DNA from 2 places in the Fenollaria sp. genome. Region 2 is predicted to be linked to the other one. Evidence: predicted binding sites of a transcription regulator. Region 2 holds the regulator's gene; the other holds the start of a gene.
What was found. The regulator HrcA, encoded in region 2, represses chaperone genes, less so after heat shock. The targets are predictions, from matches to a motif close to TGTTAGCACTCNNNNNNNNNGAGTGCTAACA.
Positions count from the first base shown of each region.

Region 1: a site for HrcA is predicted at 5,903-5,933, ahead of AC2UOP_RS01420 (co-chaperone GroES). Genes of this name have one in related genera too.

Region 1 covers NZ_JBXXYC010000001.1:260,662-272,311, forward strand. Annotated here, with positions in the region: gene AC2UOP_RS01390 (ABC transporter ATP-binding protein) at 1-73, opposite strand, end outside; gene AC2UOP_RS01395 (ABC-F family ATP-binding cassette domain-containing protein) at 75-1,970, opposite strand; gene AC2UOP_RS01400 (redox-sensing transcriptional repressor Rex) at 2,073-2,816, shown strand; gene AC2UOP_RS01405 (ABC transporter ATP-binding protein) at 2,816-3,721, shown strand; gene AC2UOP_RS01410 (ABC transporter permease) at 3,711-4,946, shown strand; gene AC2UOP_RS01415 (DNA-3-methyladenine glycosylase family protein) at 4,939-5,829, shown strand; gene AC2UOP_RS01420 (co-chaperone GroES) at 5,971-6,255, shown strand; gene groL (chaperonin GroEL) at 6,267-7,892, shown strand; gene brnQ (branched-chain amino acid transport system II carrier protein) at 8,128-9,441, shown strand; gene AC2UOP_RS01435 (DUF2812 domain-containing protein) at 9,441-10,055, shown strand; gene AC2UOP_RS01440 (sulfide/dihydroorotate dehydrogenase-like FAD/NAD-binding protein) at 10,181-11,041, shown strand; gene gltA (NADPH-dependent glutamate synthase) at 11,041-11,650, shown strand, end outside.
Region 2 covers NZ_JBXXYC010000001.1:518,584-530,233, forward strand. Annotated here, with positions in the region: gene scfB (thioether cross-link-forming SCIFF peptide maturase) at 1-479, opposite strand, end outside; gene scfA (six-cysteine ranthipeptide SCIFF) at 486-638, opposite strand; gene AC2UOP_RS02590 (GatB/YqeY domain-containing protein) at 702-1,154, opposite strand; gene rpsU (30S ribosomal protein S21) at 1,185-1,367, opposite strand; gene AC2UOP_RS02600 (histidine triad nucleotide-binding protein) at 1,485-1,823, opposite strand; gene mtaB (tRNA (N(6)-L-threonylcarbamoyladenosine(37)-C(2))-methylthiotransferase MtaB) at 1,828-3,111, opposite strand; gene AC2UOP_RS02610 (RsmE family RNA methyltransferase) at 3,108-3,836, opposite strand; gene prmA (50S ribosomal protein L11 methyltransferase) at 3,829-4,740, opposite strand; gene dnaJ (molecular chaperone DnaJ) at 4,749-5,873, opposite strand; gene dnaK (molecular chaperone DnaK) at 6,030-7,874, opposite strand; gene grpE (nucleotide exchange factor GrpE) at 7,901-8,422, opposite strand; gene hrcA (heat-inducible transcriptional repressor HrcA) at 8,433-9,443, opposite strand; gene AC2UOP_RS02640 (HD domain-containing protein) at 9,582-10,202, opposite strand; gene hemW (radical SAM family heme chaperone HemW) at 10,212-11,336, opposite strand; gene lepA (translation elongation factor 4) at 11,336-11,650, opposite strand, start outside.

The sequences.
Region 1 (11,650 bases), 260 kb from region 2:
GCCCACTATCATCAATAATTAAGTTATCTATATTAAGAATATTTTTAAATTGTACATTTTTTAGCTCGAACATCTTATTCCTCCATATAAATAAGCTCCTCGTATAAGGTGTCAAGTTTTTCATCAATCTCAGTGAGCTTAAAATTCAAATCGTTAACTCTGTCTATGTCGTCGTAAATATCAGGGTTTGCTAACTCATTATGAATATCGTTTTTATGTTTTTCAAGTTCAGAAATTTCTTTTTCGATAGCATCCTTAGCTTGTTTTTCTTTTTTTAATCTTTCTTTTTCTTCTCTCTCTCGCTTTTTATTAAGTTTTGCTTGAGTCTTTGTGATTTCTTCAGGTTCTTCTAGAAAGGCTTCTTCTTCACGCATACGCTTTTTCTTTTCTAGATAATAATCATAATTACCTAAAAATTCGTGAATGCCATCAGCTTTAAGTTCAAGTATTTTATTTACAACTTTATTTAAAAAATATCTATCGTGGCTAATTACAAGCAATGTTCCTTCATAAGAATTAAGCGCTTCTTCCAAAACTTCTTTTGACTCTATATCTAAGTGATTTGTTGGTTCATCTAGAACAAGGAAGTTTACATCAGAAAGCATTATTTTACATAGAGAAACTCTAGCTTTTTCTCCGCCAGATAGCTCATCTATCATCTTATATATATCGTCATCAATAAATAAAAATTTTGCAAGAGCCTTTCTTAGTTCAAAATAAGTAAGGCGAGGGAAGCTATCCCATATCTCTTCGGCAATGGATTTATTCACATCAAGCTTTTCTAGCTCTTGATCAAAGTAGCCGACATTGACATTAGTTCCAAAGCGTATTTCGCCAGAGTCATGACTTTCTTCACCAAGAATTATTTTAAATAAAGTTGATTTACCAATACCATTAGCACCGATGATGCCAACGTGTTCACGCTTATATATATTAAAGTTTATATCGTTTAAAAGCTTAAAATCGCCAAAGCTTTTATTTATATTTTCAACAGACAAAACATCGTTACCAGACTCTACCTTCATTCTAAACTTGAAATTAATCTCACTATCATCATTAACATCACTTAATAGCTCAATCTTAGCAAGCATCTTTTCACGCGATTTTGCCTTTATAATGCTCTTTTCAGTAGCGTAGGACCTATATCTTCTGATAATTTCTTTTTGTCTTTCAATTTCTTTTTGCTGATTGATATAAGCTTTCTCTTGAATCGCTTCATTTATCTTTCTTTGCTTGATATATTGTTCATAGCCCATATTATACTCATGAGTAGTGTGATCCTTTATAAGTATTACCTTATTACAAGTAGCATTTAAAAAATATCTATCGTGGCTGACCATGACTACAGTCTTTGTAAAAGAATTGATGTAGTCTTGAAGAAACTCCATTGAGTCAATGTCAAGATGGTTAGTCGGCTCATCCAAAAAAAGTATGTCAGACTCTTGTATAAGAGCCTTAGCAAGCATAAGCTTAGATTTTTGTCCACCGCTTAGAGAGTTAAATGCTTGATCAAATTGATCTTCGCCAAAGCCAAGACCAGTTAAAACCTTTTTTATCTCAGCATCGTATGTATATCCGCCTTTCTTTTCAAAGTCTTCAAGTAAAAAGGCGTATCTATCCATATTCTCTTGACTAGGGTCCTTTGCAATGATATCCTCAAAACTCCTAAGCTCCTCTTCAAGATCAGTTAAGTGCTTCATGGACTTTTTCATCTCATCGTAAATACTTAGAGAGCTCCTGATAGTTGTATTTTGCTTAAGATAGGCAATCTTAGTGTCTTTAGAAATAAATATATCGCCTTCATCATAATTAAGCATACCAGATAATATGTTTAGTAAAGTTGACTTGCCAGTACCATTCATACCAACAATGGCAACTTTTTCGCCTTCATTTATATTAATAGAAACGTTTTCGAAAATTAATTTGTCTATAAAAACTTTTTTTATATTATTACACGCTAGTATAGTCATAAAAACACCTCGTTTATATTATAACAGAAAAGAAAAAAATATTGCTAAGAAATTCGCTATATGTTATACTATATTTGTTCTAATAATGAAAGGTGTGGACATATGGCTCGTGATATTACAATTAATGCAATTAAAAGATTACCCATATACTATGTGATTTTTGAAGATCTATACGCAAGGGGCGTTCATAGGGTCTCTTCGAGTGAGCTATCAGCGTACACTAAATTTACTTCGTCTCAAATCAGGGCTGATTTAAACACTTTCGGCGCTGAGGGCAGACAAGGTTATGGTTATCAAGTTGAGACCATATACATGGACTTAAAAGGCGTTCTAGGTCTTGATTATAAAAAGAATTTAATCTTAACTGGCGTTGGTAACATTGGTCAAGCGATAATACAGTCTCGTGAGTTTGAATCAAGCGGCTTTAAGTTTATTGGTCTATTTGATAGCAATCCAAATATGATTGGCCTTAGCTTTAATGGTATCAAGGTTAGAAATATTTCTGAGCTTGAAGATTTTGCTAAAAACAATAATATTGATATAGGTGTAATTGCTGTTACTAGTAATAGTGCGAGGGACGTTGCCAGAACTTATGAAAAAATTGGTATAAAAGCGATATGGAACTTTGCTCCGACTGTGCTTGATTTAGATAAGGACATCATAGTTGAGAATGTACCTTTATCCGAGAGCTTATTCACACTAAACTATTTACTTAAATGCAAAAATGACGGTACTTTTACAAGTGATGACTATGTTAATAGAGCAAAAGATATTGTTTATGATAAAAAATTAGGACTATATAGAGAGTCAAAAAAGAGGGGCAGACCAAGAAAGGAGAATAATTAATGAAACTAGAATTAATTGATATTAAAAAATCCTTCGCTGGAAAAGAAGTTTTACACGGAATTAACTTAGAGACAAGTTCCGGTAGCTCAACTGCTTTTTTAGGAAGGAACGGTGCTGGTAAGACAACTACCATAAGGATACTTATGGACGTTTTTAAAGCTGATAGCGGAGAGATACTGATTGACGGCTCACCAATTGATAGAAAAGAGATTAAACTTGGATATTTGCCTGAAGAGAGAGGTATGTACGCAAAAACTGCTATACTTGATCAGCTTATTTATTTTGGAAGAATAAAGGGACTTTCTAAAAAAGAAAGCCATGACAATGCTATTGAGCTGCTTGAAAAAGTTAAGCTAAGTGAATATAAGGCAAAAAATCTTGATACCTTATCAAAGGGTAATCAACAAAAGATACAAATCATACAAACATTTATTAATAAGCCAGACATCATTATTCTTGATGAGCCATTTTCTGGTCTTGACCCAGTTAACTCACAAATACTTATTGATTTAATCAAAGAAGCTGTTTCGAGCGGTACTTTACTAATATTCTCATCTCATCAAATGAGCCATGTTGAAAATTTTTGTGACAATATCGCTCTTATAAAAGATGGAAGCAATGTTTTGACTGGTAATCTTACGGAAATTAAGAAAAATATGGGCGAGGGAAGATTAAGATTAAGTTTTTACAACGATGCTGTAAATTATTTACAAGATATTTTTGATATGGTCGGACAAGATAATGTCAAGATTACTGACAATGACATAATTGTAAGAACATCTGATAAAGCTAGTGAACTAGCTAATTACGCTATAAATAAAGATAATTTTAGAGCTATAGCTAAATACGAACCAAGTCTTGAAGAGATATTTATAGAAGCGGTAGGTGATAACGATGCTAAATAAGATAAAACTAATAAGTTCATTTGAGTTTAAACAGCTTATAAAAAATAAATCATATAAAATCACTACTGCTATATTCTTTGCTTTAGCCTTGCTTGCAGCTTTTGCACCAAGACTTATTCAAGGTAATTTATTCAAATCCATCACTGAAGAATTTAATAAGACTCAAAAGCTAGGAATAATCATAAATGATGATGGTATTGATGAAAGTGAATTAAAATCATTTTTAAGTAATTATGAAGTTCATTTATATACTGATGAAGAAAAGCTAAAAGATGATGTATTAAGTAAAGAACTTGATAGAGGGGCAATTATCGATGCTGACTCAATTCAAAAATTTGTATTAAACTCTAAACTTACTGATATGGGCGATAGCTTAGATGGGGCTTTAAATGAATACAGATATAAAAAACTTATTGAATCAGAAGGAATTGATTATACAAAGCTTAAATCAATAGAGGCTAATCAATATCAAATAAATGAAGTCATCTTAGGAAAAGATTCTAAGCAAAACTATTTTATTATATATATTTTGTTATTCTTATTATATATGATTATATTAACTTATGGTCAAATAACAGCAACATCGGTAGCTAAAGAAAAAAATGACAGAACTATGGAGCTACTCATAACTTCAACTAAACCTAGATATTTGATTCTAAGTAAGGTCTTAGCAACAGTATTTAGCGCTGTACTACAAGTTTCAGCTATATTTATAGGTTTTGCTGTAGGATACTTATTTAATAAAGAATACTGGTCTGATATATTTAGCATTACAAGTGCACCTATACAATTGGTTGTAACATTCATCTTGTTTATGATAGCAGGCTTCTTCTTATACTTGTTTATATTTGCAACACTTGGAGCACTAGTTAATAAGATAGAAGAAGTTAGTCAATCAATATCATCGGCGACTATTTTGATAGTACTTGCTTATTTTGGAGCTATATTTGCATTAACTACTGGATCGGAATCTAGTTTTGTTACATTCTTATCATACTTCCCACTAACATCACCATTTGTCATGTTTATAAGGGCAGGTATGCTAAATATATCAATCGCTGAGGTAGCTCTATCATTTGCAATACTTGTAATATCAGCATATTTAATTTATAAATTAGCTTGTGACATATACAGATTAGGTACACTTCAATACGGAAACAGAATGACACTAAAGCAAGCGTTTATAGCATTAAGAGAGGATAAGAAGAATAAAAATAATGAATAAGATAATATTAAAGGGACAGACTAGCTTTGTCCCTTCTCATATATTTGAGTGCGGCCAAGCATTCAGATGGAAAAAGCTAGATGACGAGGCATATAGGTTTATATTTAGGGACATGGTTTTAGAAGCACGTTCTATAGATGATGGTATCGAGATAGTGGGCGATTTTTCAGATAAAAACGAAATTTTAAACTATTTTGACTTAAATACTGATTATGATGTGATAAAGGCAAAACTTTCTATTAACGACGAAGTGATTTGTAAAGCTATAGGTTTTGGGGGAGGCATGAGGATTCTTAAACAAGATCCATTTGAAACATATATATCCTTCATAATAAGTGCTAACAATCAAATAAAGAATATAAAAAACACAATAAAAAAACTTTCACAAATGTATGGAGAAAGACTAAATAATCCTTTTGATGATGAAGAGTACTATGCCTTTCCGACTCCATTTGCACTTTCTAACGCTAAACCTGAAGACATAAAAGAGTACGCAAGAGCTGGATTTAGATCAGAAAGAATTGTAATTGCTTCAAAGATGGTTCAAGAGGGTATAATTAATTTTGATGAGCTGAAAGAAAAAAGTATAGATGATATTAGAAAGACATTATTAGAAGTGCCAGGTATAGGCGAAAAAGTTTTTCAATGCATTTTGCTCTTTGGTTTAGGCAGAACTGATTCATTCCCAGTAGATGTTTGGGTAAAAAGGGTCATGGAAGAGCTTTACTACGGTGGAGAAGAGAGAAATAAAAAACTTATACAAGAAGATGGCTTAAGAAGATTTGGCGATTTATCAGGTTATGCTCAGCAATATCTCTTCTACTATATGAGAGAAAATTTCAAAAAGATGAAAAAAGAAGAGAAAAACGTAGATAATAAATAAAAATATTAAATAAAAGCATTTAAATTAAATTATATTATCTTGTATATTTACTATATATTGACTACAATATAATTGTTAGCACTCAAGAGTGACGAGTGCTAACAAGAAAATGATAGATATATATTTAAGGAGGAATAGATTATGAAATTAAGACCATTATCCGATAGGATAGTTATCAAAAAACTAGAAGCAGAAGAAAAGACTAAATCAGGCATAGTACTACCAAGCGCTTCAAAGGAAGCACCTGTTATGGCTGAAGTTATAGCTATAGGCGCTGACATTACAAATGACGAGAAAAAAGCTAAAGAAATTAAAGTAGGAGATAAGGTTATATTCTCAACTTATGCAGGAACAAACGCAAAAATCGACGGAGTAGAATATACTGTACTAAAATTTGCTGACATCGTAGCAGTAGTTGAAGACTAGGAGGTATTAATATGGCAAAAGAAATAAAATTCAATGCAGAAGCAAGACATAAAATGGAAGAAGGTATTAACATTCTTGCTAATACTGTAAAAGTAACACTTGGACCAAAAGGAAGAAACGTTGTTCTTGACAAATCTTTCGGCTCACCACTAATTACAAATGATGGTGTTACTATCGCTAAAGAAATAGAACTTGAAGATAAATTTGAAAACATGGGAGCACAATTATTAAAAGAAGTTGCTACTAAGACAAATGATATCGCAGGTGACGGTACTACAACAGCAACACTTCTTGCTCAAGCAATAATTAGAGAAGGACTTAAGAATATCGCTGCTGGTGCAAACCCAATGATATTACAAAATGGTATCAGAAAAGCTGTTGAAAAAACTGTTGAAAGCATCAAGTCATATTCAAGAAAAGTTGAATCATCTGATGCTATCGCTCAAGTTGCTTCAATTTCAGCTGGAGACAAGGAAATAGGTAAGCTTATTGCAGATGCTATGGATAAAGTTGGCAATGATGGCGTTATAACTGTTGAAGAATCAAAATCTATGGGCACAACACTTGAAGTTGTTGAAGGAATGCAATTTGACAGAGGATACGTTTCAAGCTACATGGTAACTGATACAGATAAGATGGTAGCTGAACTTGACAATCCTTACATTTTAATCACAGATAAGAAAATTACTAATATACAAGAAGTACTTCCTGTACTTGAAGAAATTGTTAAACAATCAAAACCATTATTAATAATTGCTGAAGACATTGAAGGCGATGCAATGGCAACACTTGTTGTTAACAAGCTTAGAGGTACATTCAACTGCGTTGCAGTTAAGGCACCAGGCTTTGGCGACAGAAGAAAAGAAATGCTACAAGATATAGCTATATTAACAGGAGCTAAAGTTATTTCTGAAGAACTTGGTTATGATCTAAAAGAAGCTACAATCGATATGCTAGGAACTGCTCAAAAAGTTAAAGTTGACAAAGAAACTACAGTTATTGTTAACGGAGCAGGAAGCAAAGATGAAATCGAAGCAAGAGTAAAACAAATCAAGACTCAATACGAAGCATCTGACTCAGACTTCGATAGAGAAAAACTTCAAGAAAGATTAGCTAAATTAACTGGCGGCGTAGCAGTTGTTCAAGTTGGTGCAGCTAGCGAAATTGAGTTAAAAGAAAGAAAATTAAGAATAGAAGATGCTCTATCAGCTACAAGAGCAGCTGTTGAAGAAGGTATAGTACCAGGAGGTGGAACTGTACTTGCAGACTCAATCAAAGCACTAGAAGCTATAGTTGATGACTTTGAAGGAGACGAAAAGACAGGCGTTAAGATTATATTAAGAGCACTTCAAGAACCAGTAAGACAAATCGCTGAAAATGCAGGTCTAGAAGGATCAGTTGTAGTTGAAAACGTTATGAACGAAAAACCTGGCGTTGGTTTTGACGCGCTTAACAACAAATACGTTGATATGATTAAATCAGGTATAGTTGACCCAACAAAGGTAACTAGATCAGCTCTTCAAAACGCAGCATCAGTAGCATCAATGATACTAACTACTGAAGCAGCAGTAGCAGACATCCCTAAGGACGATGCACCAATGGCTGGTGGCATGCCTGGCGGAATGCCAATGATGTAGAATAAATAAATAAATTATAAAATAACTCATGGCATTGGCTGTGAGTTATTTTTATGTGCAAACTTTCAAAACATTAAAAAGTTAAAATAAATAATTTTCATTTTGCTTTAGCACTGTTATTTGAATGCACCTAACAGCACTAACAATAATACTTTACAACGTTACAAAATGCTAAAAATATATTTACTTTACTTAAGAGATATAGTATAATATCTATGGTAATGGAGGGATAAACGTGAAAAGAAAACAAATCATTGACACTATGGTAGTAGGTTTTGCATTATTCGCAATGTTTTTAGGTGCTGGAAATTTAATTTTTCCACCAACATTAGGAGCCATATCCGGAGATAAATGGTACTTAGCGATGATAGGATTTATGATGACAGGTATAGGCTTGCCAATACTTGGTGTTGTTGCTGCGGCAAAAGCAGGAGGAAGACTTGAAGACGTTGCAGGAAAGGTAAATAAAACATTCTCGATTTTATTCGGTTCATTAATAATGATATGTATAGGACCACTACTAGCTATACCAAGAACATGTGCCACTACATACGAAATAGCGATTCAACCATTATTTGGAAACATTAGCCCGATACTTGTTTCAATAATTTTCTTTGGTATCACGCTATTCTTTACATTAAATCAATCAAAAGTAGTTGATAAGATTGGTTCAATTCTTACGCCAATACTACTAGTTATATTATTTACTATAATAGTATCATCTATAGTTAAGCCTATAGGCACACCAAAAAATACAGGTGTCGCACTTAATTTTGTTAACGGCTTTAAAGAAGGTTATCAAACAATGGATGCCATCGGCTCTATAATCATGGCGACTATAGTAATCAGCAGTGTTAAGAAAAGAGGTTATACAAGCCAAAAAGATATGTTTAAGATGACGGTCATATCTGGTATTATAGCTGCATGCTGCCTAGCTTTTGTTTATGGCGGACTAGTTTATATCGGAGGAACTGGCAGCGAATATCTTAATATAGATGTAGAAAATCCAAATAGAGTTGCTAATTTAATATTTATGGTTGATAAGATCATGGGTCAATACGGAACTATTGCCCTTGCATTAACAGTAGCACTAGCTTGTTTAACTACATCCATAGGCTTAACTGCAACAGCAGGAGAATTCTTCTCAGACTTAACTCATGGTAAATTAACATATAAGTCCATAGTTATATTTACATGCCTTTTCAGCGCAATAGTCGCAACAAATGGTGTAGACTCAATTATAACATTCTCGGGCCCAATACTTTCAGTTTTATATCCAGTTGCCATAGTAATAATCTTATTAAATATATTTGACCATAAGATTAAATATAAGGCAATATATAAAGGAGCTACACTTGGTGCCTTCATGGCAAGTTTATTAGATACAATTGCAAATATTGGTAAGTTCGAGCAAATCAGAAGCTTTCTTGACAGAATTCCTCTTGGATCAGAAGGTTTTGCTTGGGTAATACCAGCAGTAGTATTTGGTTTTGCCTTTATAGTGCTTGAGATGGCTCTTAACAATAGTAATCAAGATGGTGTTCTTTAGTGAAAAAGTTTAAAAAATTTTTAGATCCAATATATTCCTTAGAAAATTGGCTTAATAAACAAGGCGAGGAAAATTATAAATTAACTAGCCTAAGGGGTTCGTTTTTTGAATTTGATAAAACAGAAGCAAAATATGAATATAAAGTTTATTATTTTAAAGGACCTGAAAAAGATGTTAGATCATTTTTAACTTATGCCAGAAAAAATGATATAGAAATTTTTCAGTACCCAATAAGTGCTTCTCAAATATCATTATTTTCTTTCATGGCTGCTACATTTGACAGTAATTCACAAGATATTAATTATAAGGCAAGCTTATTTGCAACACATATCTATGTACTTATGAAACCAAAGGTGGCTGAGAGCATTGAAGAAATTTTAGGCGAGGATGATAATCTTTATTATTATAAAAGACAGATGGAAAATAAACTCATACTTGCAATAATACTAATGATGCCATTATTACTATCTTATTTTAGACTGCTTGGAGGAAGTTTTGAACAAAATAAATTTTTTGTTCAAGTTATGATAGCGGTTGAAGCATTGATTTTATTGTTTATATTATTTTTAAACTTCAAGAGGAATATATATATTAAAAGTAAAAAAGCTAAATAAAATATTAAAAAAATTAGGCTCATAAACATGGGCCTATTTGCTTTTAAATATTGAAAATTTAATTGTTTTGTGATATTATATACTTATATTTAAGTACTTAAATTTATTTTTAGGAGGGATTTAAAGTGTACGAAATTATTGAAAAAAAAGATATTGCTTTAAATACATTTCTTATGTACATAAAAGCTCCAGATATTGCTAGAAAAGCAGAACCTGGACAATTTTTAATTATTATTATTGACGAAAAGTCAGAAAGGTTACCTCTTACTATTTGTGATAGTAATCCAGAAGAAGGCACAGTTATGATAGCTGTACAAATGATTGGTTCAACTACACAAAAGCTTGGAGCGCTTAATGTAGGTGACACACTAAAAGATGTTTCTGGTCCACTTGGTAGACCTAGTGATTTTATAAATATTCCACTAGAAGATCTTAAAAAAGAATCAATCATATTCCTAGCAGGCGGTTTAGGAACTGCAGCTGTTTATCCACAAGTTAAGTGGATGCATGATCACGGTATTGATGTAGACGTTATAATCGCTGCAAGAAATAAGGACTTAATAATACTTGAAGATGAGATGAAAAAAGTTGCTAAGAACGTTTATGTTGCAACAGATGACGGTACTTATGGCTTTAGTGGACTTATTACAGATTGTCTTGAAGATTTAATTACAAATAAAGGCAAAAAATATACTTATGCAATAGTTGTTGGTCCTATGATAATGATGAAGTTTGCTTGTTTAAAGACAAAGGAGCATAATATTAAAACTATTGTATCAATGAATACAATTATGGTTGATGGAAGCGGCATGTGCGGTGCATGTAGATTGACAGTAGATGGCAAAACTGTCTTCGCTTGTGTTGATGGACCTGAATTTGACGGTCACTTGATTGATTGGAACGAAGCCTTAAGAAGATCTAGACAATATTCTAAGATAGAAAAAGAAGGTAAACACTTCTGTAATTTGATAGGAGGATTGAGATAATGGATAGATTTAAAAGAACTGAAATAAAATATCAAGATCCTAATGAAAGAATCAATAATTTTAATGAGGTATGCTATGGCTACACTGAGGAAGAATGCATTATAGAAGCAAAAAGATGTCTTCAATGCAAAAATCCTCAATGCGTCAAGATGTGCCCGGTAAATATTAATATACCAGCCTTTATACATAAACTTGCTGATAACAATCCAAAGGAAGCTGTAGATGAGTTATTTAAGTACACTACATTACCAGCAGTATGTGGAAGAGTTTGTCCTCAAGAGAGCCAATGCGAAATGACTTGTATTCTTGGCAAAAAGGGTGAAGCTATTGCTATAGGTAAACTAGAGAGATATGCTGGCGATTATGCTTTGAAAAATGGCGTAAGGCTTACAAAGACTGCTAAAAATAATGGCAAAAAGGTAGCTGTAGTTGGTAGCGGTCCTTCTGGAATCACTTGTTCAGCTGATTTAGCTAAACTTGGCTATGATGTAACTATGCTGGAATCTCTTCATGAAGCAGGAGGAGTATTAACTTATGGAATTCCTGAGTTTAGATTACCTAAAGATGCAGTTGTTAAGAGAGAGATAGAAAATATTAAGTCCTTAGGCG
Region 2 (11,650 bases):
TTCATTAGTGGTTCTCCTCCAAAGAAGTCAACCTCTAAATTTCTTCTATTGCCAGAGTTTTGTACTAAAAACTCTAAAGCTTTCTTACCTACTTCTACGCTCATAAGCTCTCTTTTGCCTTTAAAATCGCCTTGTGACGCAAAACAATACTTACATCTTAGGTTACAGTCATGTGAAACATGTAGGCAAAGAGCCTTTACTATGTTGTATTTACTTAAGTCCAGCTGAGTTGCCTCTATAGGCTCAGTAAATAACAACTCTTCTTTGTGTAATTCCTCTACTTCCTTAAAAGCAGTTTTAATATCACAAGCTTCATACTTAGTAGATAATGCCTTAACAGCTTCATCTAAGCCCTTAGACATGTAATCAACTAAGTCGTATATAATCTCATCTACTACGTGTACAGCACCACTATATATGTCTAAGACTACATACTTATCATTTAGATAGAACTTATGTATTAAATTAGTATCGTACATCAAAGTCTATTTATGATTTTTCTTATTTTCGCACTTTTGGTTACCAACTGTACAAGATGTCTTACAAGCTGATTGACATGAAGTTTGGCATTCGCCACATCCGCCGTGCTTAGCTGTTTTTAATAAGTTTCTTTTGCTTAAAGTTTTTACAAATTTCATAATATCCTCCCTTTTATATAAAATATACTGTGAGCTAAGGCTCATCACAAGAAAAAACCGATGCTATTTTGCACCGGCTAGATATTCTTTAACAAGATTTGTAACTAATGATCCATCTGCCCTGCCCTTAACTTTTGACATCATAGTCTTCATGACTAAGCCAAAATTTGTTTTATTGTCTCCAAGTTCTTCGCAAGTATCTTTAATCATAGTTTTTATCTCTTCTTCAGAAAGTTCCTTTGGTACGTACTCCATAAGAATTTCTATTTCTTTTTTAGTTTGTTCAACTAAATCTGCTCTATGGCCTTGTTCAAACTCAGCTATAGCGCCTTTCTTTTCCTTTATTTGCTTTTGTATTATTGCTATAATGTCTTGGTCACTTAGTTCTTTTCTTTGGTCAACTTCAATTTGCTTTATAGCTGAATTAACCATCATGATAGTGTTTTTAATGATTGTATCTTTATTTTTCATAGATTCTATATATCTACTTTTTAGTTCGTTTTTAAGGGACATCATACACCTTCTATCTTTACAAATAAATTTAAATTAAAACTTTTGATGTTTTTTCCTTCTTGCTGCTTCAGATTTTAGTTTACGTCTTACGCTTGGTTTTTCATAGTGTTCTCTTTTTCTAACTTCTCCTAAGACGCCTGATCTTGCGCATGATCTTTTGAATCTCTTAAGTGCATTATCAAGTGATTCGTCTTCTCTAACTCTTATTTCTGTCATAGTATCCCTCCCCTCATAAAACAGTTACTATCATTTATGACTAAGTTACAAATATTATACAACAAAATTAAAGCTTTTTCAAGGTTTTTTTAATCTTTTTTGCTAATTTTCTTGTTTTTAACCTGCTGGCCAATTAAGCTTTCTGCCGCCAATTAAATGCATGTGTAAATGTTTTACGCTTTGTTGACCGTCTTCACCTGTATTGATGACTAGTCTGTAGCCATTGTCAAGGCCCATAGTCTTAGCTATATCCTTAACTTTTAGCATCAAGTGAGAAATTACTTCTTCATCGCCTTGTTTTAAATCATCAAGGGATGAGATATGCTTTTTGGGTATCATAAGCACATGAACTGGGCATGTTGGGTTGATATCTTTGAAGCAAAGCATCATGTCGTCTTCGTAAATTTTTTCAGAAGGAATGCTTCCTTCTATAATCTTACAAAATAAACAATCCATAAAATCAAATCCTTTCTACTAATATTCCGTCTCTAAATTTTTCTACTGCCTTTACTTTTATTATTTGGTTATGAAGATTATCATCTGTCTTAAGATAAGCTCTGATATAATTTGATGTGTAGCCTTCAAAGTATTCATCTTTTTTCTCTTCAAACAAAACTTCAAATTCATCGCCAATAAATTTATTTATAAATATATGTCTCGAGGCTTCTTGATACTCTTCTAAAATTTCTGCTCTGTCTTTTTTTACGCTCTCAGCAATTTGTCCTTTCATATCGTAAGCTTTTGTGCCTTTACGCCTTGAATATCTAAAAACATGAACCTTTAAGAAATTTACTTTTTTCACTATGTCAATGGACTCTTTAAAATCTTCATCATCTTCCTGTGGGAAACCAACGATAATGTCTGTAGTTATGGCAGAGTCCGGCATTGCCTTATATATCTTACTTGTATTTTCAATATAATCTTCTCTCGTGTATTTTCTGTTCATTAGCTTAAGCACTTTATTTGAGCCACTTTGTAAGGATAAATGGAACTGGTGTTGCAAGTGCTTTAGTTTGGCTAATCTTTCTACCGTTTCATCTTTTAATAATTTTGGCTGAATCGAACCAAGTCTCACTCTTTCAACGCCTGGCACTTCATCTATCATTTCTAATAATTTTATTAGGTCGATGTCATTATCTTCATAATCAGTTATCTGTATGCCTGTGATAACAAATTCTTTGTAGCCATCTTTAGCAAGCGTTTCTATCTCTTTAATGATGCTATCTGCCTTTCTCGAGCGCACTCTTCCTCTTGCATATGGAATTATGCAGTATGAGCAAAAATTATTACATCCATCTTCTATTTTAATAAAAGCTCTAGTGCTATCGAAATTTTTATCAAAAAGAAGCTCTTCATAATTTTTGTCAATATTATCCTCAACATAATTTTTCTTTTCGCCAAGGTTTAAATATTCTTCTAAGTAGTCAGCTATCTTATTTCTGCCTTGTGTGCCGACTATAATGTCCGCTATATCCATCTCTTCTATCTCTTTAGAATTAATCTGACTATAGCAGCCACAAATAATTATTATAGCATCTGGATTTTTCTTCTTGACTTTAGATATCATCTGCCTTGACTTTGAATCCGACTTATTTGTTACAGTACAAGTATTTATCACATAGACATCGATATCGTCAAAATCTTCCTTTACCTCATAGCCTCTTTGCTCGAAAGAATTTTTTATCGCTTGAGCTTCATATAAATTTACTTTGCAGCCCAAATTTTGCACATAAACCTTCATCATAAAAGACCACTTCCGTTAAATTCGTAGTAAAGCATAGTAAGCAGCGCAATTGGCGCTGTTTCTGCTCTAAGTATTCTCTTTCCCAGGCTAATGGATTTGTAGCCAAATTTCTTAAGCTCATCTATTTCACCTATATCGAAGCCGCCCTCAGGTCCTACGACGATGGCGATGTTCTTTTTGTCTTTGATATCATAATTTTTTATGCTATTATCAAGTTCATCTTCATAAGCAATTAAAACTAAGTCAAAACCATCTAAAATTTCTTTTGCTTCATCTAGCTTCATTGCATCAGAAACAGCGGGGATAAACTCGCGCTTTGACTGCATCGCCGCTGCCTTTGCAATATTTTTATATCTTTCCAGTTTTTTATCTTTTATATCTTTTTTCTTTACAATGGACCTCTTAGTCTCTATAGGAACTATGCTATAAACACCCATTTCTATAGCTTTTTGTATGATAAAGTCCATCTTATCAGACTTTACTAAGCTTTGGAATAAGCTTATTTTTAGCTCAGACTCATATTTTTCTTTTATTTCAGAAATTATCTTAAGACTCAGTTCATTCTTTGAATATGAGTTAAGAACAGCGATATAGCCAGCACCATCAATATAAACTTCAACTTCTTCGTCATCTTTTATTCTCAAGACGTCTTTAAAGTGCTTTATATCTTCCTTTGCTAAATATAAAAGATTTTCAGCTCTTTTTTCTGCGAAAAATCTATGCATGTTTAGCTACGATTGAAGTCCATTCGTTTAGGTCTTCGACGTTTAAAATCTCAAAGCCATTGGCTTCAAGTGAGTCGATAACCATGGCAGACTTAACTTTTAAAATTCCTGAAGAAATAAAAATTCCGTTCTTGTTCAAAAATTTGTGTAAATCACCTGTCATTGTGACTATGACTTCTGCAAGTATATTTGAAACGACTATATCATACTTGTCTTTAACCTTTGAAAGAAGGTCTCCGACTATGAATTCTGCGTTTTTAACTTCATTTAATTTTTTATTTTCGTTTGCGATATATACGCTCATTGGGTCTATGTCAACGCCTAAAACCTCGCTAGCACCTAGTTTTGACGCTGCAATTGATAGTATGCCGCTACCTGTACCTATGTCTAGAACTTTCATCTGAGGCTCCATGTACTCTTCAAGCTTCTTTATGCATAGTGATGTTGTCTCGTGTGAACCAGTTCCAAAAGCCATGCCCGGCTCTAGCTTTATTATCTTTTCTCCATCTTTCTTTTCGTACTCTTCCCAAGTTGGCACTATAACTATAGTTTTGTTTGGTTTTAAAATCTTAAAAAATTTCTTCCAATTGTTTTTCCAATCGCTATCGTCAATTATTTCCTTAGAAAATTCTCCGCCAAGCTCTTCGATGTGAGCCTTAATTTTAGCTTCTCTATCATCATTGTCAGAAATATCATCTAAGTATATGGTAAACCTTATATAACCTTTTTCTAATTTTATAAGGTCGTCGTCATATAGGTCCCAAGCATTTTGCCTTTCTTGGAAAATCTTTAAATCGTCTGGATCTTCTATAGCCATGTTGTCAATGCCTAGGTCAGATAAGAAAATTTCGACCCTTTCTTCATATTCTTTTTTAAATTTTAATTTAATTTCTCTAAAATTCATATTAACTCCTAAAATTTTTCTTTTATTTTTTCAAAAATATTTTTCTTCTTTGGCTCGTAATCAAAATTCATGTCTTTAAAGTGCCTTATTAATGACTCTTTTTGCTCGTCATTCAAATTCTTTGGCACATCAACCTTGACTACAACGTATAAATCGCATCTATAATTCTTGTGTAGTGGATATAGTCCCTTACCTGCAATTTTAAACTTCGTATGACTCTGAGTTCCCTCAGGTATAGTTAATTTAACCTTGCCATCAAGCGTATCAATTTCAATCTGGTCACCTAAAACCGCTTGTAAATAATTTATGCTAACGCTTGTGTATAAATCATCGCCGCTTCTTTTGAATTTATTATTCTCCCTAATGTCTACGTAAACGTTTAAATCACCGTTTGGTCCGCCATTCTTACCAACGCTTCCTTCGCCTCTTATGCTGATGACGCTATCTTCACGAACGCCCTTTGGCACCTTAACAAGAATTTTTTTCTTTTTCTTCTCAGTTCCATTGCCATGGCAATGTGGGCATTCTTCAGTAATTATCTCGCCTGCGCCGTGACAGTCAGGGCAAACTTCAGTTTGAACGAATACGCCAAAAGCTGTTCTTCTCTCTTTTCTAACGCTTCCTCTGCCAGAACAAGTCTTGCAAGTCTTTTTGCTATCCTTATCTTTTGCTCCGCTTCCGTTGCAATGTGAGCACTCTTCGACTCTCTCTATCTCAATCTCTCTTTGAGTTCCATTTAAAACATCTTCTAGGTCTATGGTAAGGTTATATCTTACGTCCTCGCCATACATTGGACGTTTGCTTTGCGTAGCACCAGATGAGAAACCGCCAAAACCGCCTCCAAAAATATCAAAGATATCACTAAATATATCCTCAGAAAAACCGCCGTATCCACCAGCTCCTGTGCCGCCATTTTGAAACATCGATTCGCCGTATGTATCATATTGCTTTCTCTTCTCAGCGTTGCCTAAAACTTCATAAGCGGCAGATATCTCCTTAAATCTTGCTTCAGCCTCTGCATCTCCTGGATTTAGGTCCGGATGATATTTTTTAGCAAGCTTCCTGTATTGAGTTTTTATCTCAGCTTCAGTCGCAGTTGATTCTATCTCTAAAACTTCGTATAAATCTTTCAAAACTTACACCCTTTCTAAAATGTAAAATAATTATCACGTACATTATATTATACCAAAAATGTGAGAAAAATAAAAGCCTAATGAAATTCTTTTATTTTATGTAAAAAAAGAAGAATGAAGCTTTTCTCCATTCTTCTTAATCAAAATCTAATAAATTTATTTATCGTCGTCAACTACTTCGTAGTCACCATCAACTACGTCATCGTCACCTTTGTGTTCTTCAGAGCCTTGTGCGCCTGCTTCAGCTCCAGCTGCACCTGCTTCTGCATTTTGTTTATAAAGCTTTTCAGAAACTTTATAGAAGGCTTGTGTTAAATCTTCTGTCTTCTTCTTCATATCGTCATAGTCTGAGCCTTCGCTAGCTTTCTTAAGATCAGCAAGTTTTGCTTCGATGTCCTTCTTTTCATCTTCAGAAATTTTGCCTTCTAGGTCCTTCATAAGCTTTTCTGTTTGATATATCATTTGATCTGCGTTATTCTTTACTTCAATATTTTCTTTTTTCTTCTTATCTTGTTGAGCAAATTCTTCTGCTTCTTTAACTTTCTTATCAATATCTTCTTTTGATAAGTTAGATGAAGCTGTGATAGTGATCTTTTGTTCCTTACCTGTACCTAAATCCTTTGCTGATACATTAACAATACCATTAGCATCGATATCAAATGTTACTTCGATTTGAGGGATTCCTCTTGGTGCTGGTGCTATACCTTCTAGTTGGAAGCGGCCAAGTGTTGTATTGTCAGCTGCCATCTCTCTTTCACCTTGAAGTACGTGTATATCAACTGATGTTTGTGAGTCAGATGCTGTTGTGAATATTTGTGATTTCTTTGTTGGAATAGTTGTGTTTCTTTCGATAAGTCTTGTAGTTACTCCGCCAAGTGTTTCTAGACCAAGTGATAGTGGTGTTACGTCTAGTAATAATAAGTCCTTAACTTCACCTGTTAATACACCGCCTTGGATTGATGCACCGATGGCAACACATTCATCTGGGTTGATGTCCTTTTGAGGATCCTTGCCGATGATTTGTTTAACTGCTTCTTGAACGGCTGGGATTCTTGTTGAACCACCAACTAATAATACTTTGTCAATGTCTTTTGCTTCAATACCAGCATCTTTTATAGCGCTTCTAACTGGCTCAGTAGTTTTTTCAACTAAGTCATGAGTTAGTTCATTGAACTTTGCTCTACTTAAGTCCATGTTTAAGTGAAGTGGACCAGCTGCTGTAGCAGAGATGAATGGTAAGTTGATGTTTGTTGTCATTGTAGTAGAAAGCTCTTTCTTAGCTTTTTCTGCTGCTTCTTTTAATCTTTGTAGACTCATCTTGTCTTGAGTTAAGTCTACGCCATTTTCCTTTTTAAAGTTTTCTGCTATATAATTTATAATTCTTTGGTCAAAGTCGTCTCCGCCAAGCTTGTTATTACCTCTAGTTGCTAGTACTTCAAAAACTCCGTCGCCTACTTCTAGGATAGACACATCGAATGTACCTCCGCCAAGGTCATATACCATAATCTTGTGTTGGCCATGCTCTTTGTCCATACCATAAGCAAGTGCTGCTGCTGTTGGCTCGTTTATGATTCTCTTTACTTCAAGGCCAGCGATCTTACCAGCGTCCTTTGTAGCTTGTCTTTGAGCGTCTGTGAAATATGCAGGAACAGTGATAACTGCTTCTGTAATTTTTTCTCCCAAATAGCTTTCTGCGTCTGATTTTAATTTTTGTAATATCATTGCTGATATATCTTGTGGTGTATAATCTTTTCCGTCTATGTCAATCTTATAGTTACTGCCCATCTCTCTTTTAATTGATGAGATAGTTCTGTCTGGATTTGTTATAGCTTGTCTTTTAGCTGTTTCTCCTACTAATCTTTCTCCGTCTTTTGTGAAAGCAACTACTGATGGAGTAGTTCTATTACCTTCAACGTTAGGAATGATTATAGCTTCTCCACCTTCCATTACTGATACACAAGAGTTTGTTGTACCTAAGTCAATACCAATTATTTTTCCCATAATATATTTCCTCCTTAATAATTTTCTTATTTATTTACAATAACCATGGCATGGCGAATAACCTTGCCATTGTATTCATAACCTTTTAATAAAACTTCTATGACTTGATTTTCTTTGTATTCATCGTTGTGGCCCATAGATACCGCTTGATGAAAATCTGGATTGAAGTCCTCGCCTAGTGCTTTTAACTCAACTATGCCCTTTGCTTTGAGAGCATTTTTTAATCCTTCGTAGATAAGCTCCATGCCTTCCTTAAACGAAGCACTGTCACCTTCATGCTCCAAGGCTCTTTCAAAGTTATCTATGACAGGAAGTATTTCATTTGCAATACTTACAACGCCTATCGATACTAGGTCGTCCTTTTCTTTTTCTACTCTCTTTTTATAATTTTGAAAGTCTGCTTGAAGTCTCACAAGCTTTGTTTGAAGATCATTTATTTCAGATGACACGCCATCTTGCTCTTCAGCTTCAGCTTTTTCTTGAGCTTCTTCTGCTTCTTCATTTATAAGCTTTTCTTCATCCATATCTATTGTTTTATCTTTTTTCATCTAATCCCTCCTAAAATAAATCATCCATATAAAAATCATCAAATATAGAAAGAACTTTTTTGTAATCAATTCTCATTGGTGCGATTAAACCAAAAGTAACTTCATTATCCAAGATGTTTACATTCTTAAGAACTAAGGCAATATTATCAAATATGTCGATATCATTCTCATTACCTATCTTAATAACAAGATCTTTATCCAAATTTTCGCTCTCAAGTAAATTTAGTAGGCCCTTTTTGTCTTCGAGAAGCTCGATTAATTCTTTTGCCTTATCAAAATTTGAATACTCTGGATAATTTAAAATCTTATTTATTCCTTCTAGGAATATGCTATTTGCATTATTCTTTTCGTCTTTTTGTGAAAACTTTTCTAAAACGCTATCTAAAATGCTTCTGTATTTAAGAAGGCTGTCCTTTTCATATTTAAGTGTGTTGAAATCAACCGAATTTATGGACTTGCCTGCTAAATTCTTATTTAAAATCTCTTTAAAATAATTAAGTTCTTCTTCATTTATATCTTCATTAAGCGTTATCAATTTCTTGTCAATGGCAAAGTCTTCATATACAAAGATGGCAAGAATTTTATTTTCATCAACTTTTAAAAGCTCCAAGCTCTTTAACTTTGTCTCGCCGCTCTTCCTTATATAAGCAAGTGATGTAAAATCAGTTAAGCTTGATAAAACTTTTGACATCTTTCCTATCATACTATCTAAGTTCTTTGACTTATCTTTTATATCATCTAAGAAAAATTTCTTTTCTGAAGATGATAATTTTTCGAAGTCTTTTTGAAGTACCATGTCAACATACAAGCGATATGCCTTTTGCGATGGCACTCTTCCGCTAGAGAGATGAGTTTTGATTAAGTAGCCCGCTTCTTCAAGGTCTTGCATCTCATTTCTAATAGTTGCTGAGCTAAGACCAATGGAGTCGTCTTTGGCAACAAGTCTTGAGCCAACCGGTTCGCCAGTTTCATTGTATGAGCTGATTATAGCTTTTAAAATCTTTAATTTTCTCTCATCCAATTGATCACCTTCCGTCGTTTTTGTTAGCACTCTTACTCGGTGAGTGCTAACTCTATTTCTATTATACCCAAAATAATAAAAAAATCAAGCTTTTTTCAAAAATATTTAATTTTTTTCAAAATTTTTGCAAAATTTTTCTTAAAAGCATAAAAAAAGACGATAAAATCGCCTTTTATACAGATATTTATTTTTATAGCCAAGCTCATCATTTATTTCTGATAAAAATTCCTTCATAAAGCTATCTCTTTTTTGGGCGAGCCTTTTTGCTTCGTCAGTGTTCATCATGTCTTTTAATAATAATAGCTTTTCATCGAAATGCTTTAATGAGTCTTCTATGCCGCGTTCATGTTTACCGCTATACATAAAGGTTCTAGCGATGCCTATAGCTCCTATCGCATCAAGCCTATCAGCATCTTGTACTATGCATGCTTCAAGTGTTTTTGGCTTGGTTCCCCTGTTCTTTGTAAATGAAACTGAATTGATTATCTCAACAATATCTTCAATTGCTTCACTATCAAAATCATTTTCAACTAAAAATTTTCTAGCGTTTTCATTATTTTTATTATTAAATAACTTATGATCGTCGACGTCATGAAGAAGAGCTCCTAAATCTACATATAGCTCATTGCATTCATAAGCTTTTCTTATCAAAGATGCATTATTATAAACTCTCAGGCTGTGATCTGCGCCGTGACCGTCTGAGTTACCATCAAAAATATTTTCTAGGTACTCAATCGCTTTTTTAATTATATCAATCATAGCCTCTCCTTATACAAAAAGTATCTCTACTTGGTTCGCAAGGTCCTTGCCAAGCTCTGTGTAAAAATATCTTCCGCCACATTTTTTTAATAGTTTTTCATCTATCGCTTTCTTTAATTCTTCCTTATATATATCTTCAAAATCTATATCGAAATTTTTATTAATCTCGTCTATAATTATGCCTTCATTTGTCCTTAATTTAAAAATTATATACTCAGTAATTTTATCTTCTATTGACAAAATTTCTTCATCGTGATAAATATTTTTCTTCACATCGTCAAAGTATTCGTTAAAAGTGCTCGCATTAAAAAATCTTTTATTTTTAATAAATGAGTGTGCCGCCATGCCAAGGCCTAGATACTCATCCATGGACCAGTATTTGTAATTATGCCTTGAGTAGCGATTGTCCTTAGCAAAATTTGAAATTTCATATTGCTTGTAGCCAAGTTTTTCCAAGTGCTCGCTTGCTTTTCTATATATGAGCCTATCTGTCACTTGATCATTCACTCTATAAACGCCTCTGTCTACCAAAGCGCTAAGTTTAGTCCCTTCCTCAAGTATAAGTGAATAAAGCGATACGTGCGAAGCGCCTAGTTCCTTTGCTATGTCAATGGAATCGATTACATCTGATAAAGTTTCTGTTGGCAGTGAAAAAATAAAATCAAGACTAAGATTGTCAAAATATTTTTTTGCTAATTTAATTTTTTCTCTAGCTTCTTCACTTGTATGAAGCCTACCAATAATCCTAAGAAGCCTATCGTTAAAGCTTTGCACCCCTATAGAAATTCTGTTTATTCCTAAATTTTTATAAGCTATTAATTTTTCTTCACTTATTGAGTTTGGATTTGTTTCTATGGTAAATTCGTAATTTTCATCTAAGTTTATAGCCTCACGTAAACCATTCACAAGGCTAGTTAGTTCGTCTATGCTTAATAAAGATGGCGTGCCTCCACCTATAAATATGGTATCAACAATGTAATTTTTTAATAGCTCCTTATTATTTTTTATCTCCAACAATAAATTTTCTAGATACTCCTTCATTCTGCTTTGATTAAAAATAGAAGATGTAAAATCGCAATATTTACATCTTCTTTCACAGAAAGGAATATGTATATATATTCCTAATTTATTCATTATTTCTTTTCCTTGTACTTCAATACTGATAGGAAGGCCTCTTGTGGTAGTTCTACTGAGCCAATTTGGCGCATCCTCTTCTTACCTTCTTTTTGCTTTTCAAGTAATTTTTTCTTTCTTGAAATATCGCCGCCGTAGCATTTCGCAAGAACGTCTTTTCTAAGCGCTTTGATTGTTTCTCTCGCTATAATCTTTGAGCCGATGGCTGCTTGTAAAGGTATTTGGAATTGATGTCTTGGGATAACATCCTTTAGTCCTTCGACAATTGATCTACTTCTTTCATAAGCGTTTGACTCGTGTAAAATCAAGCTGAA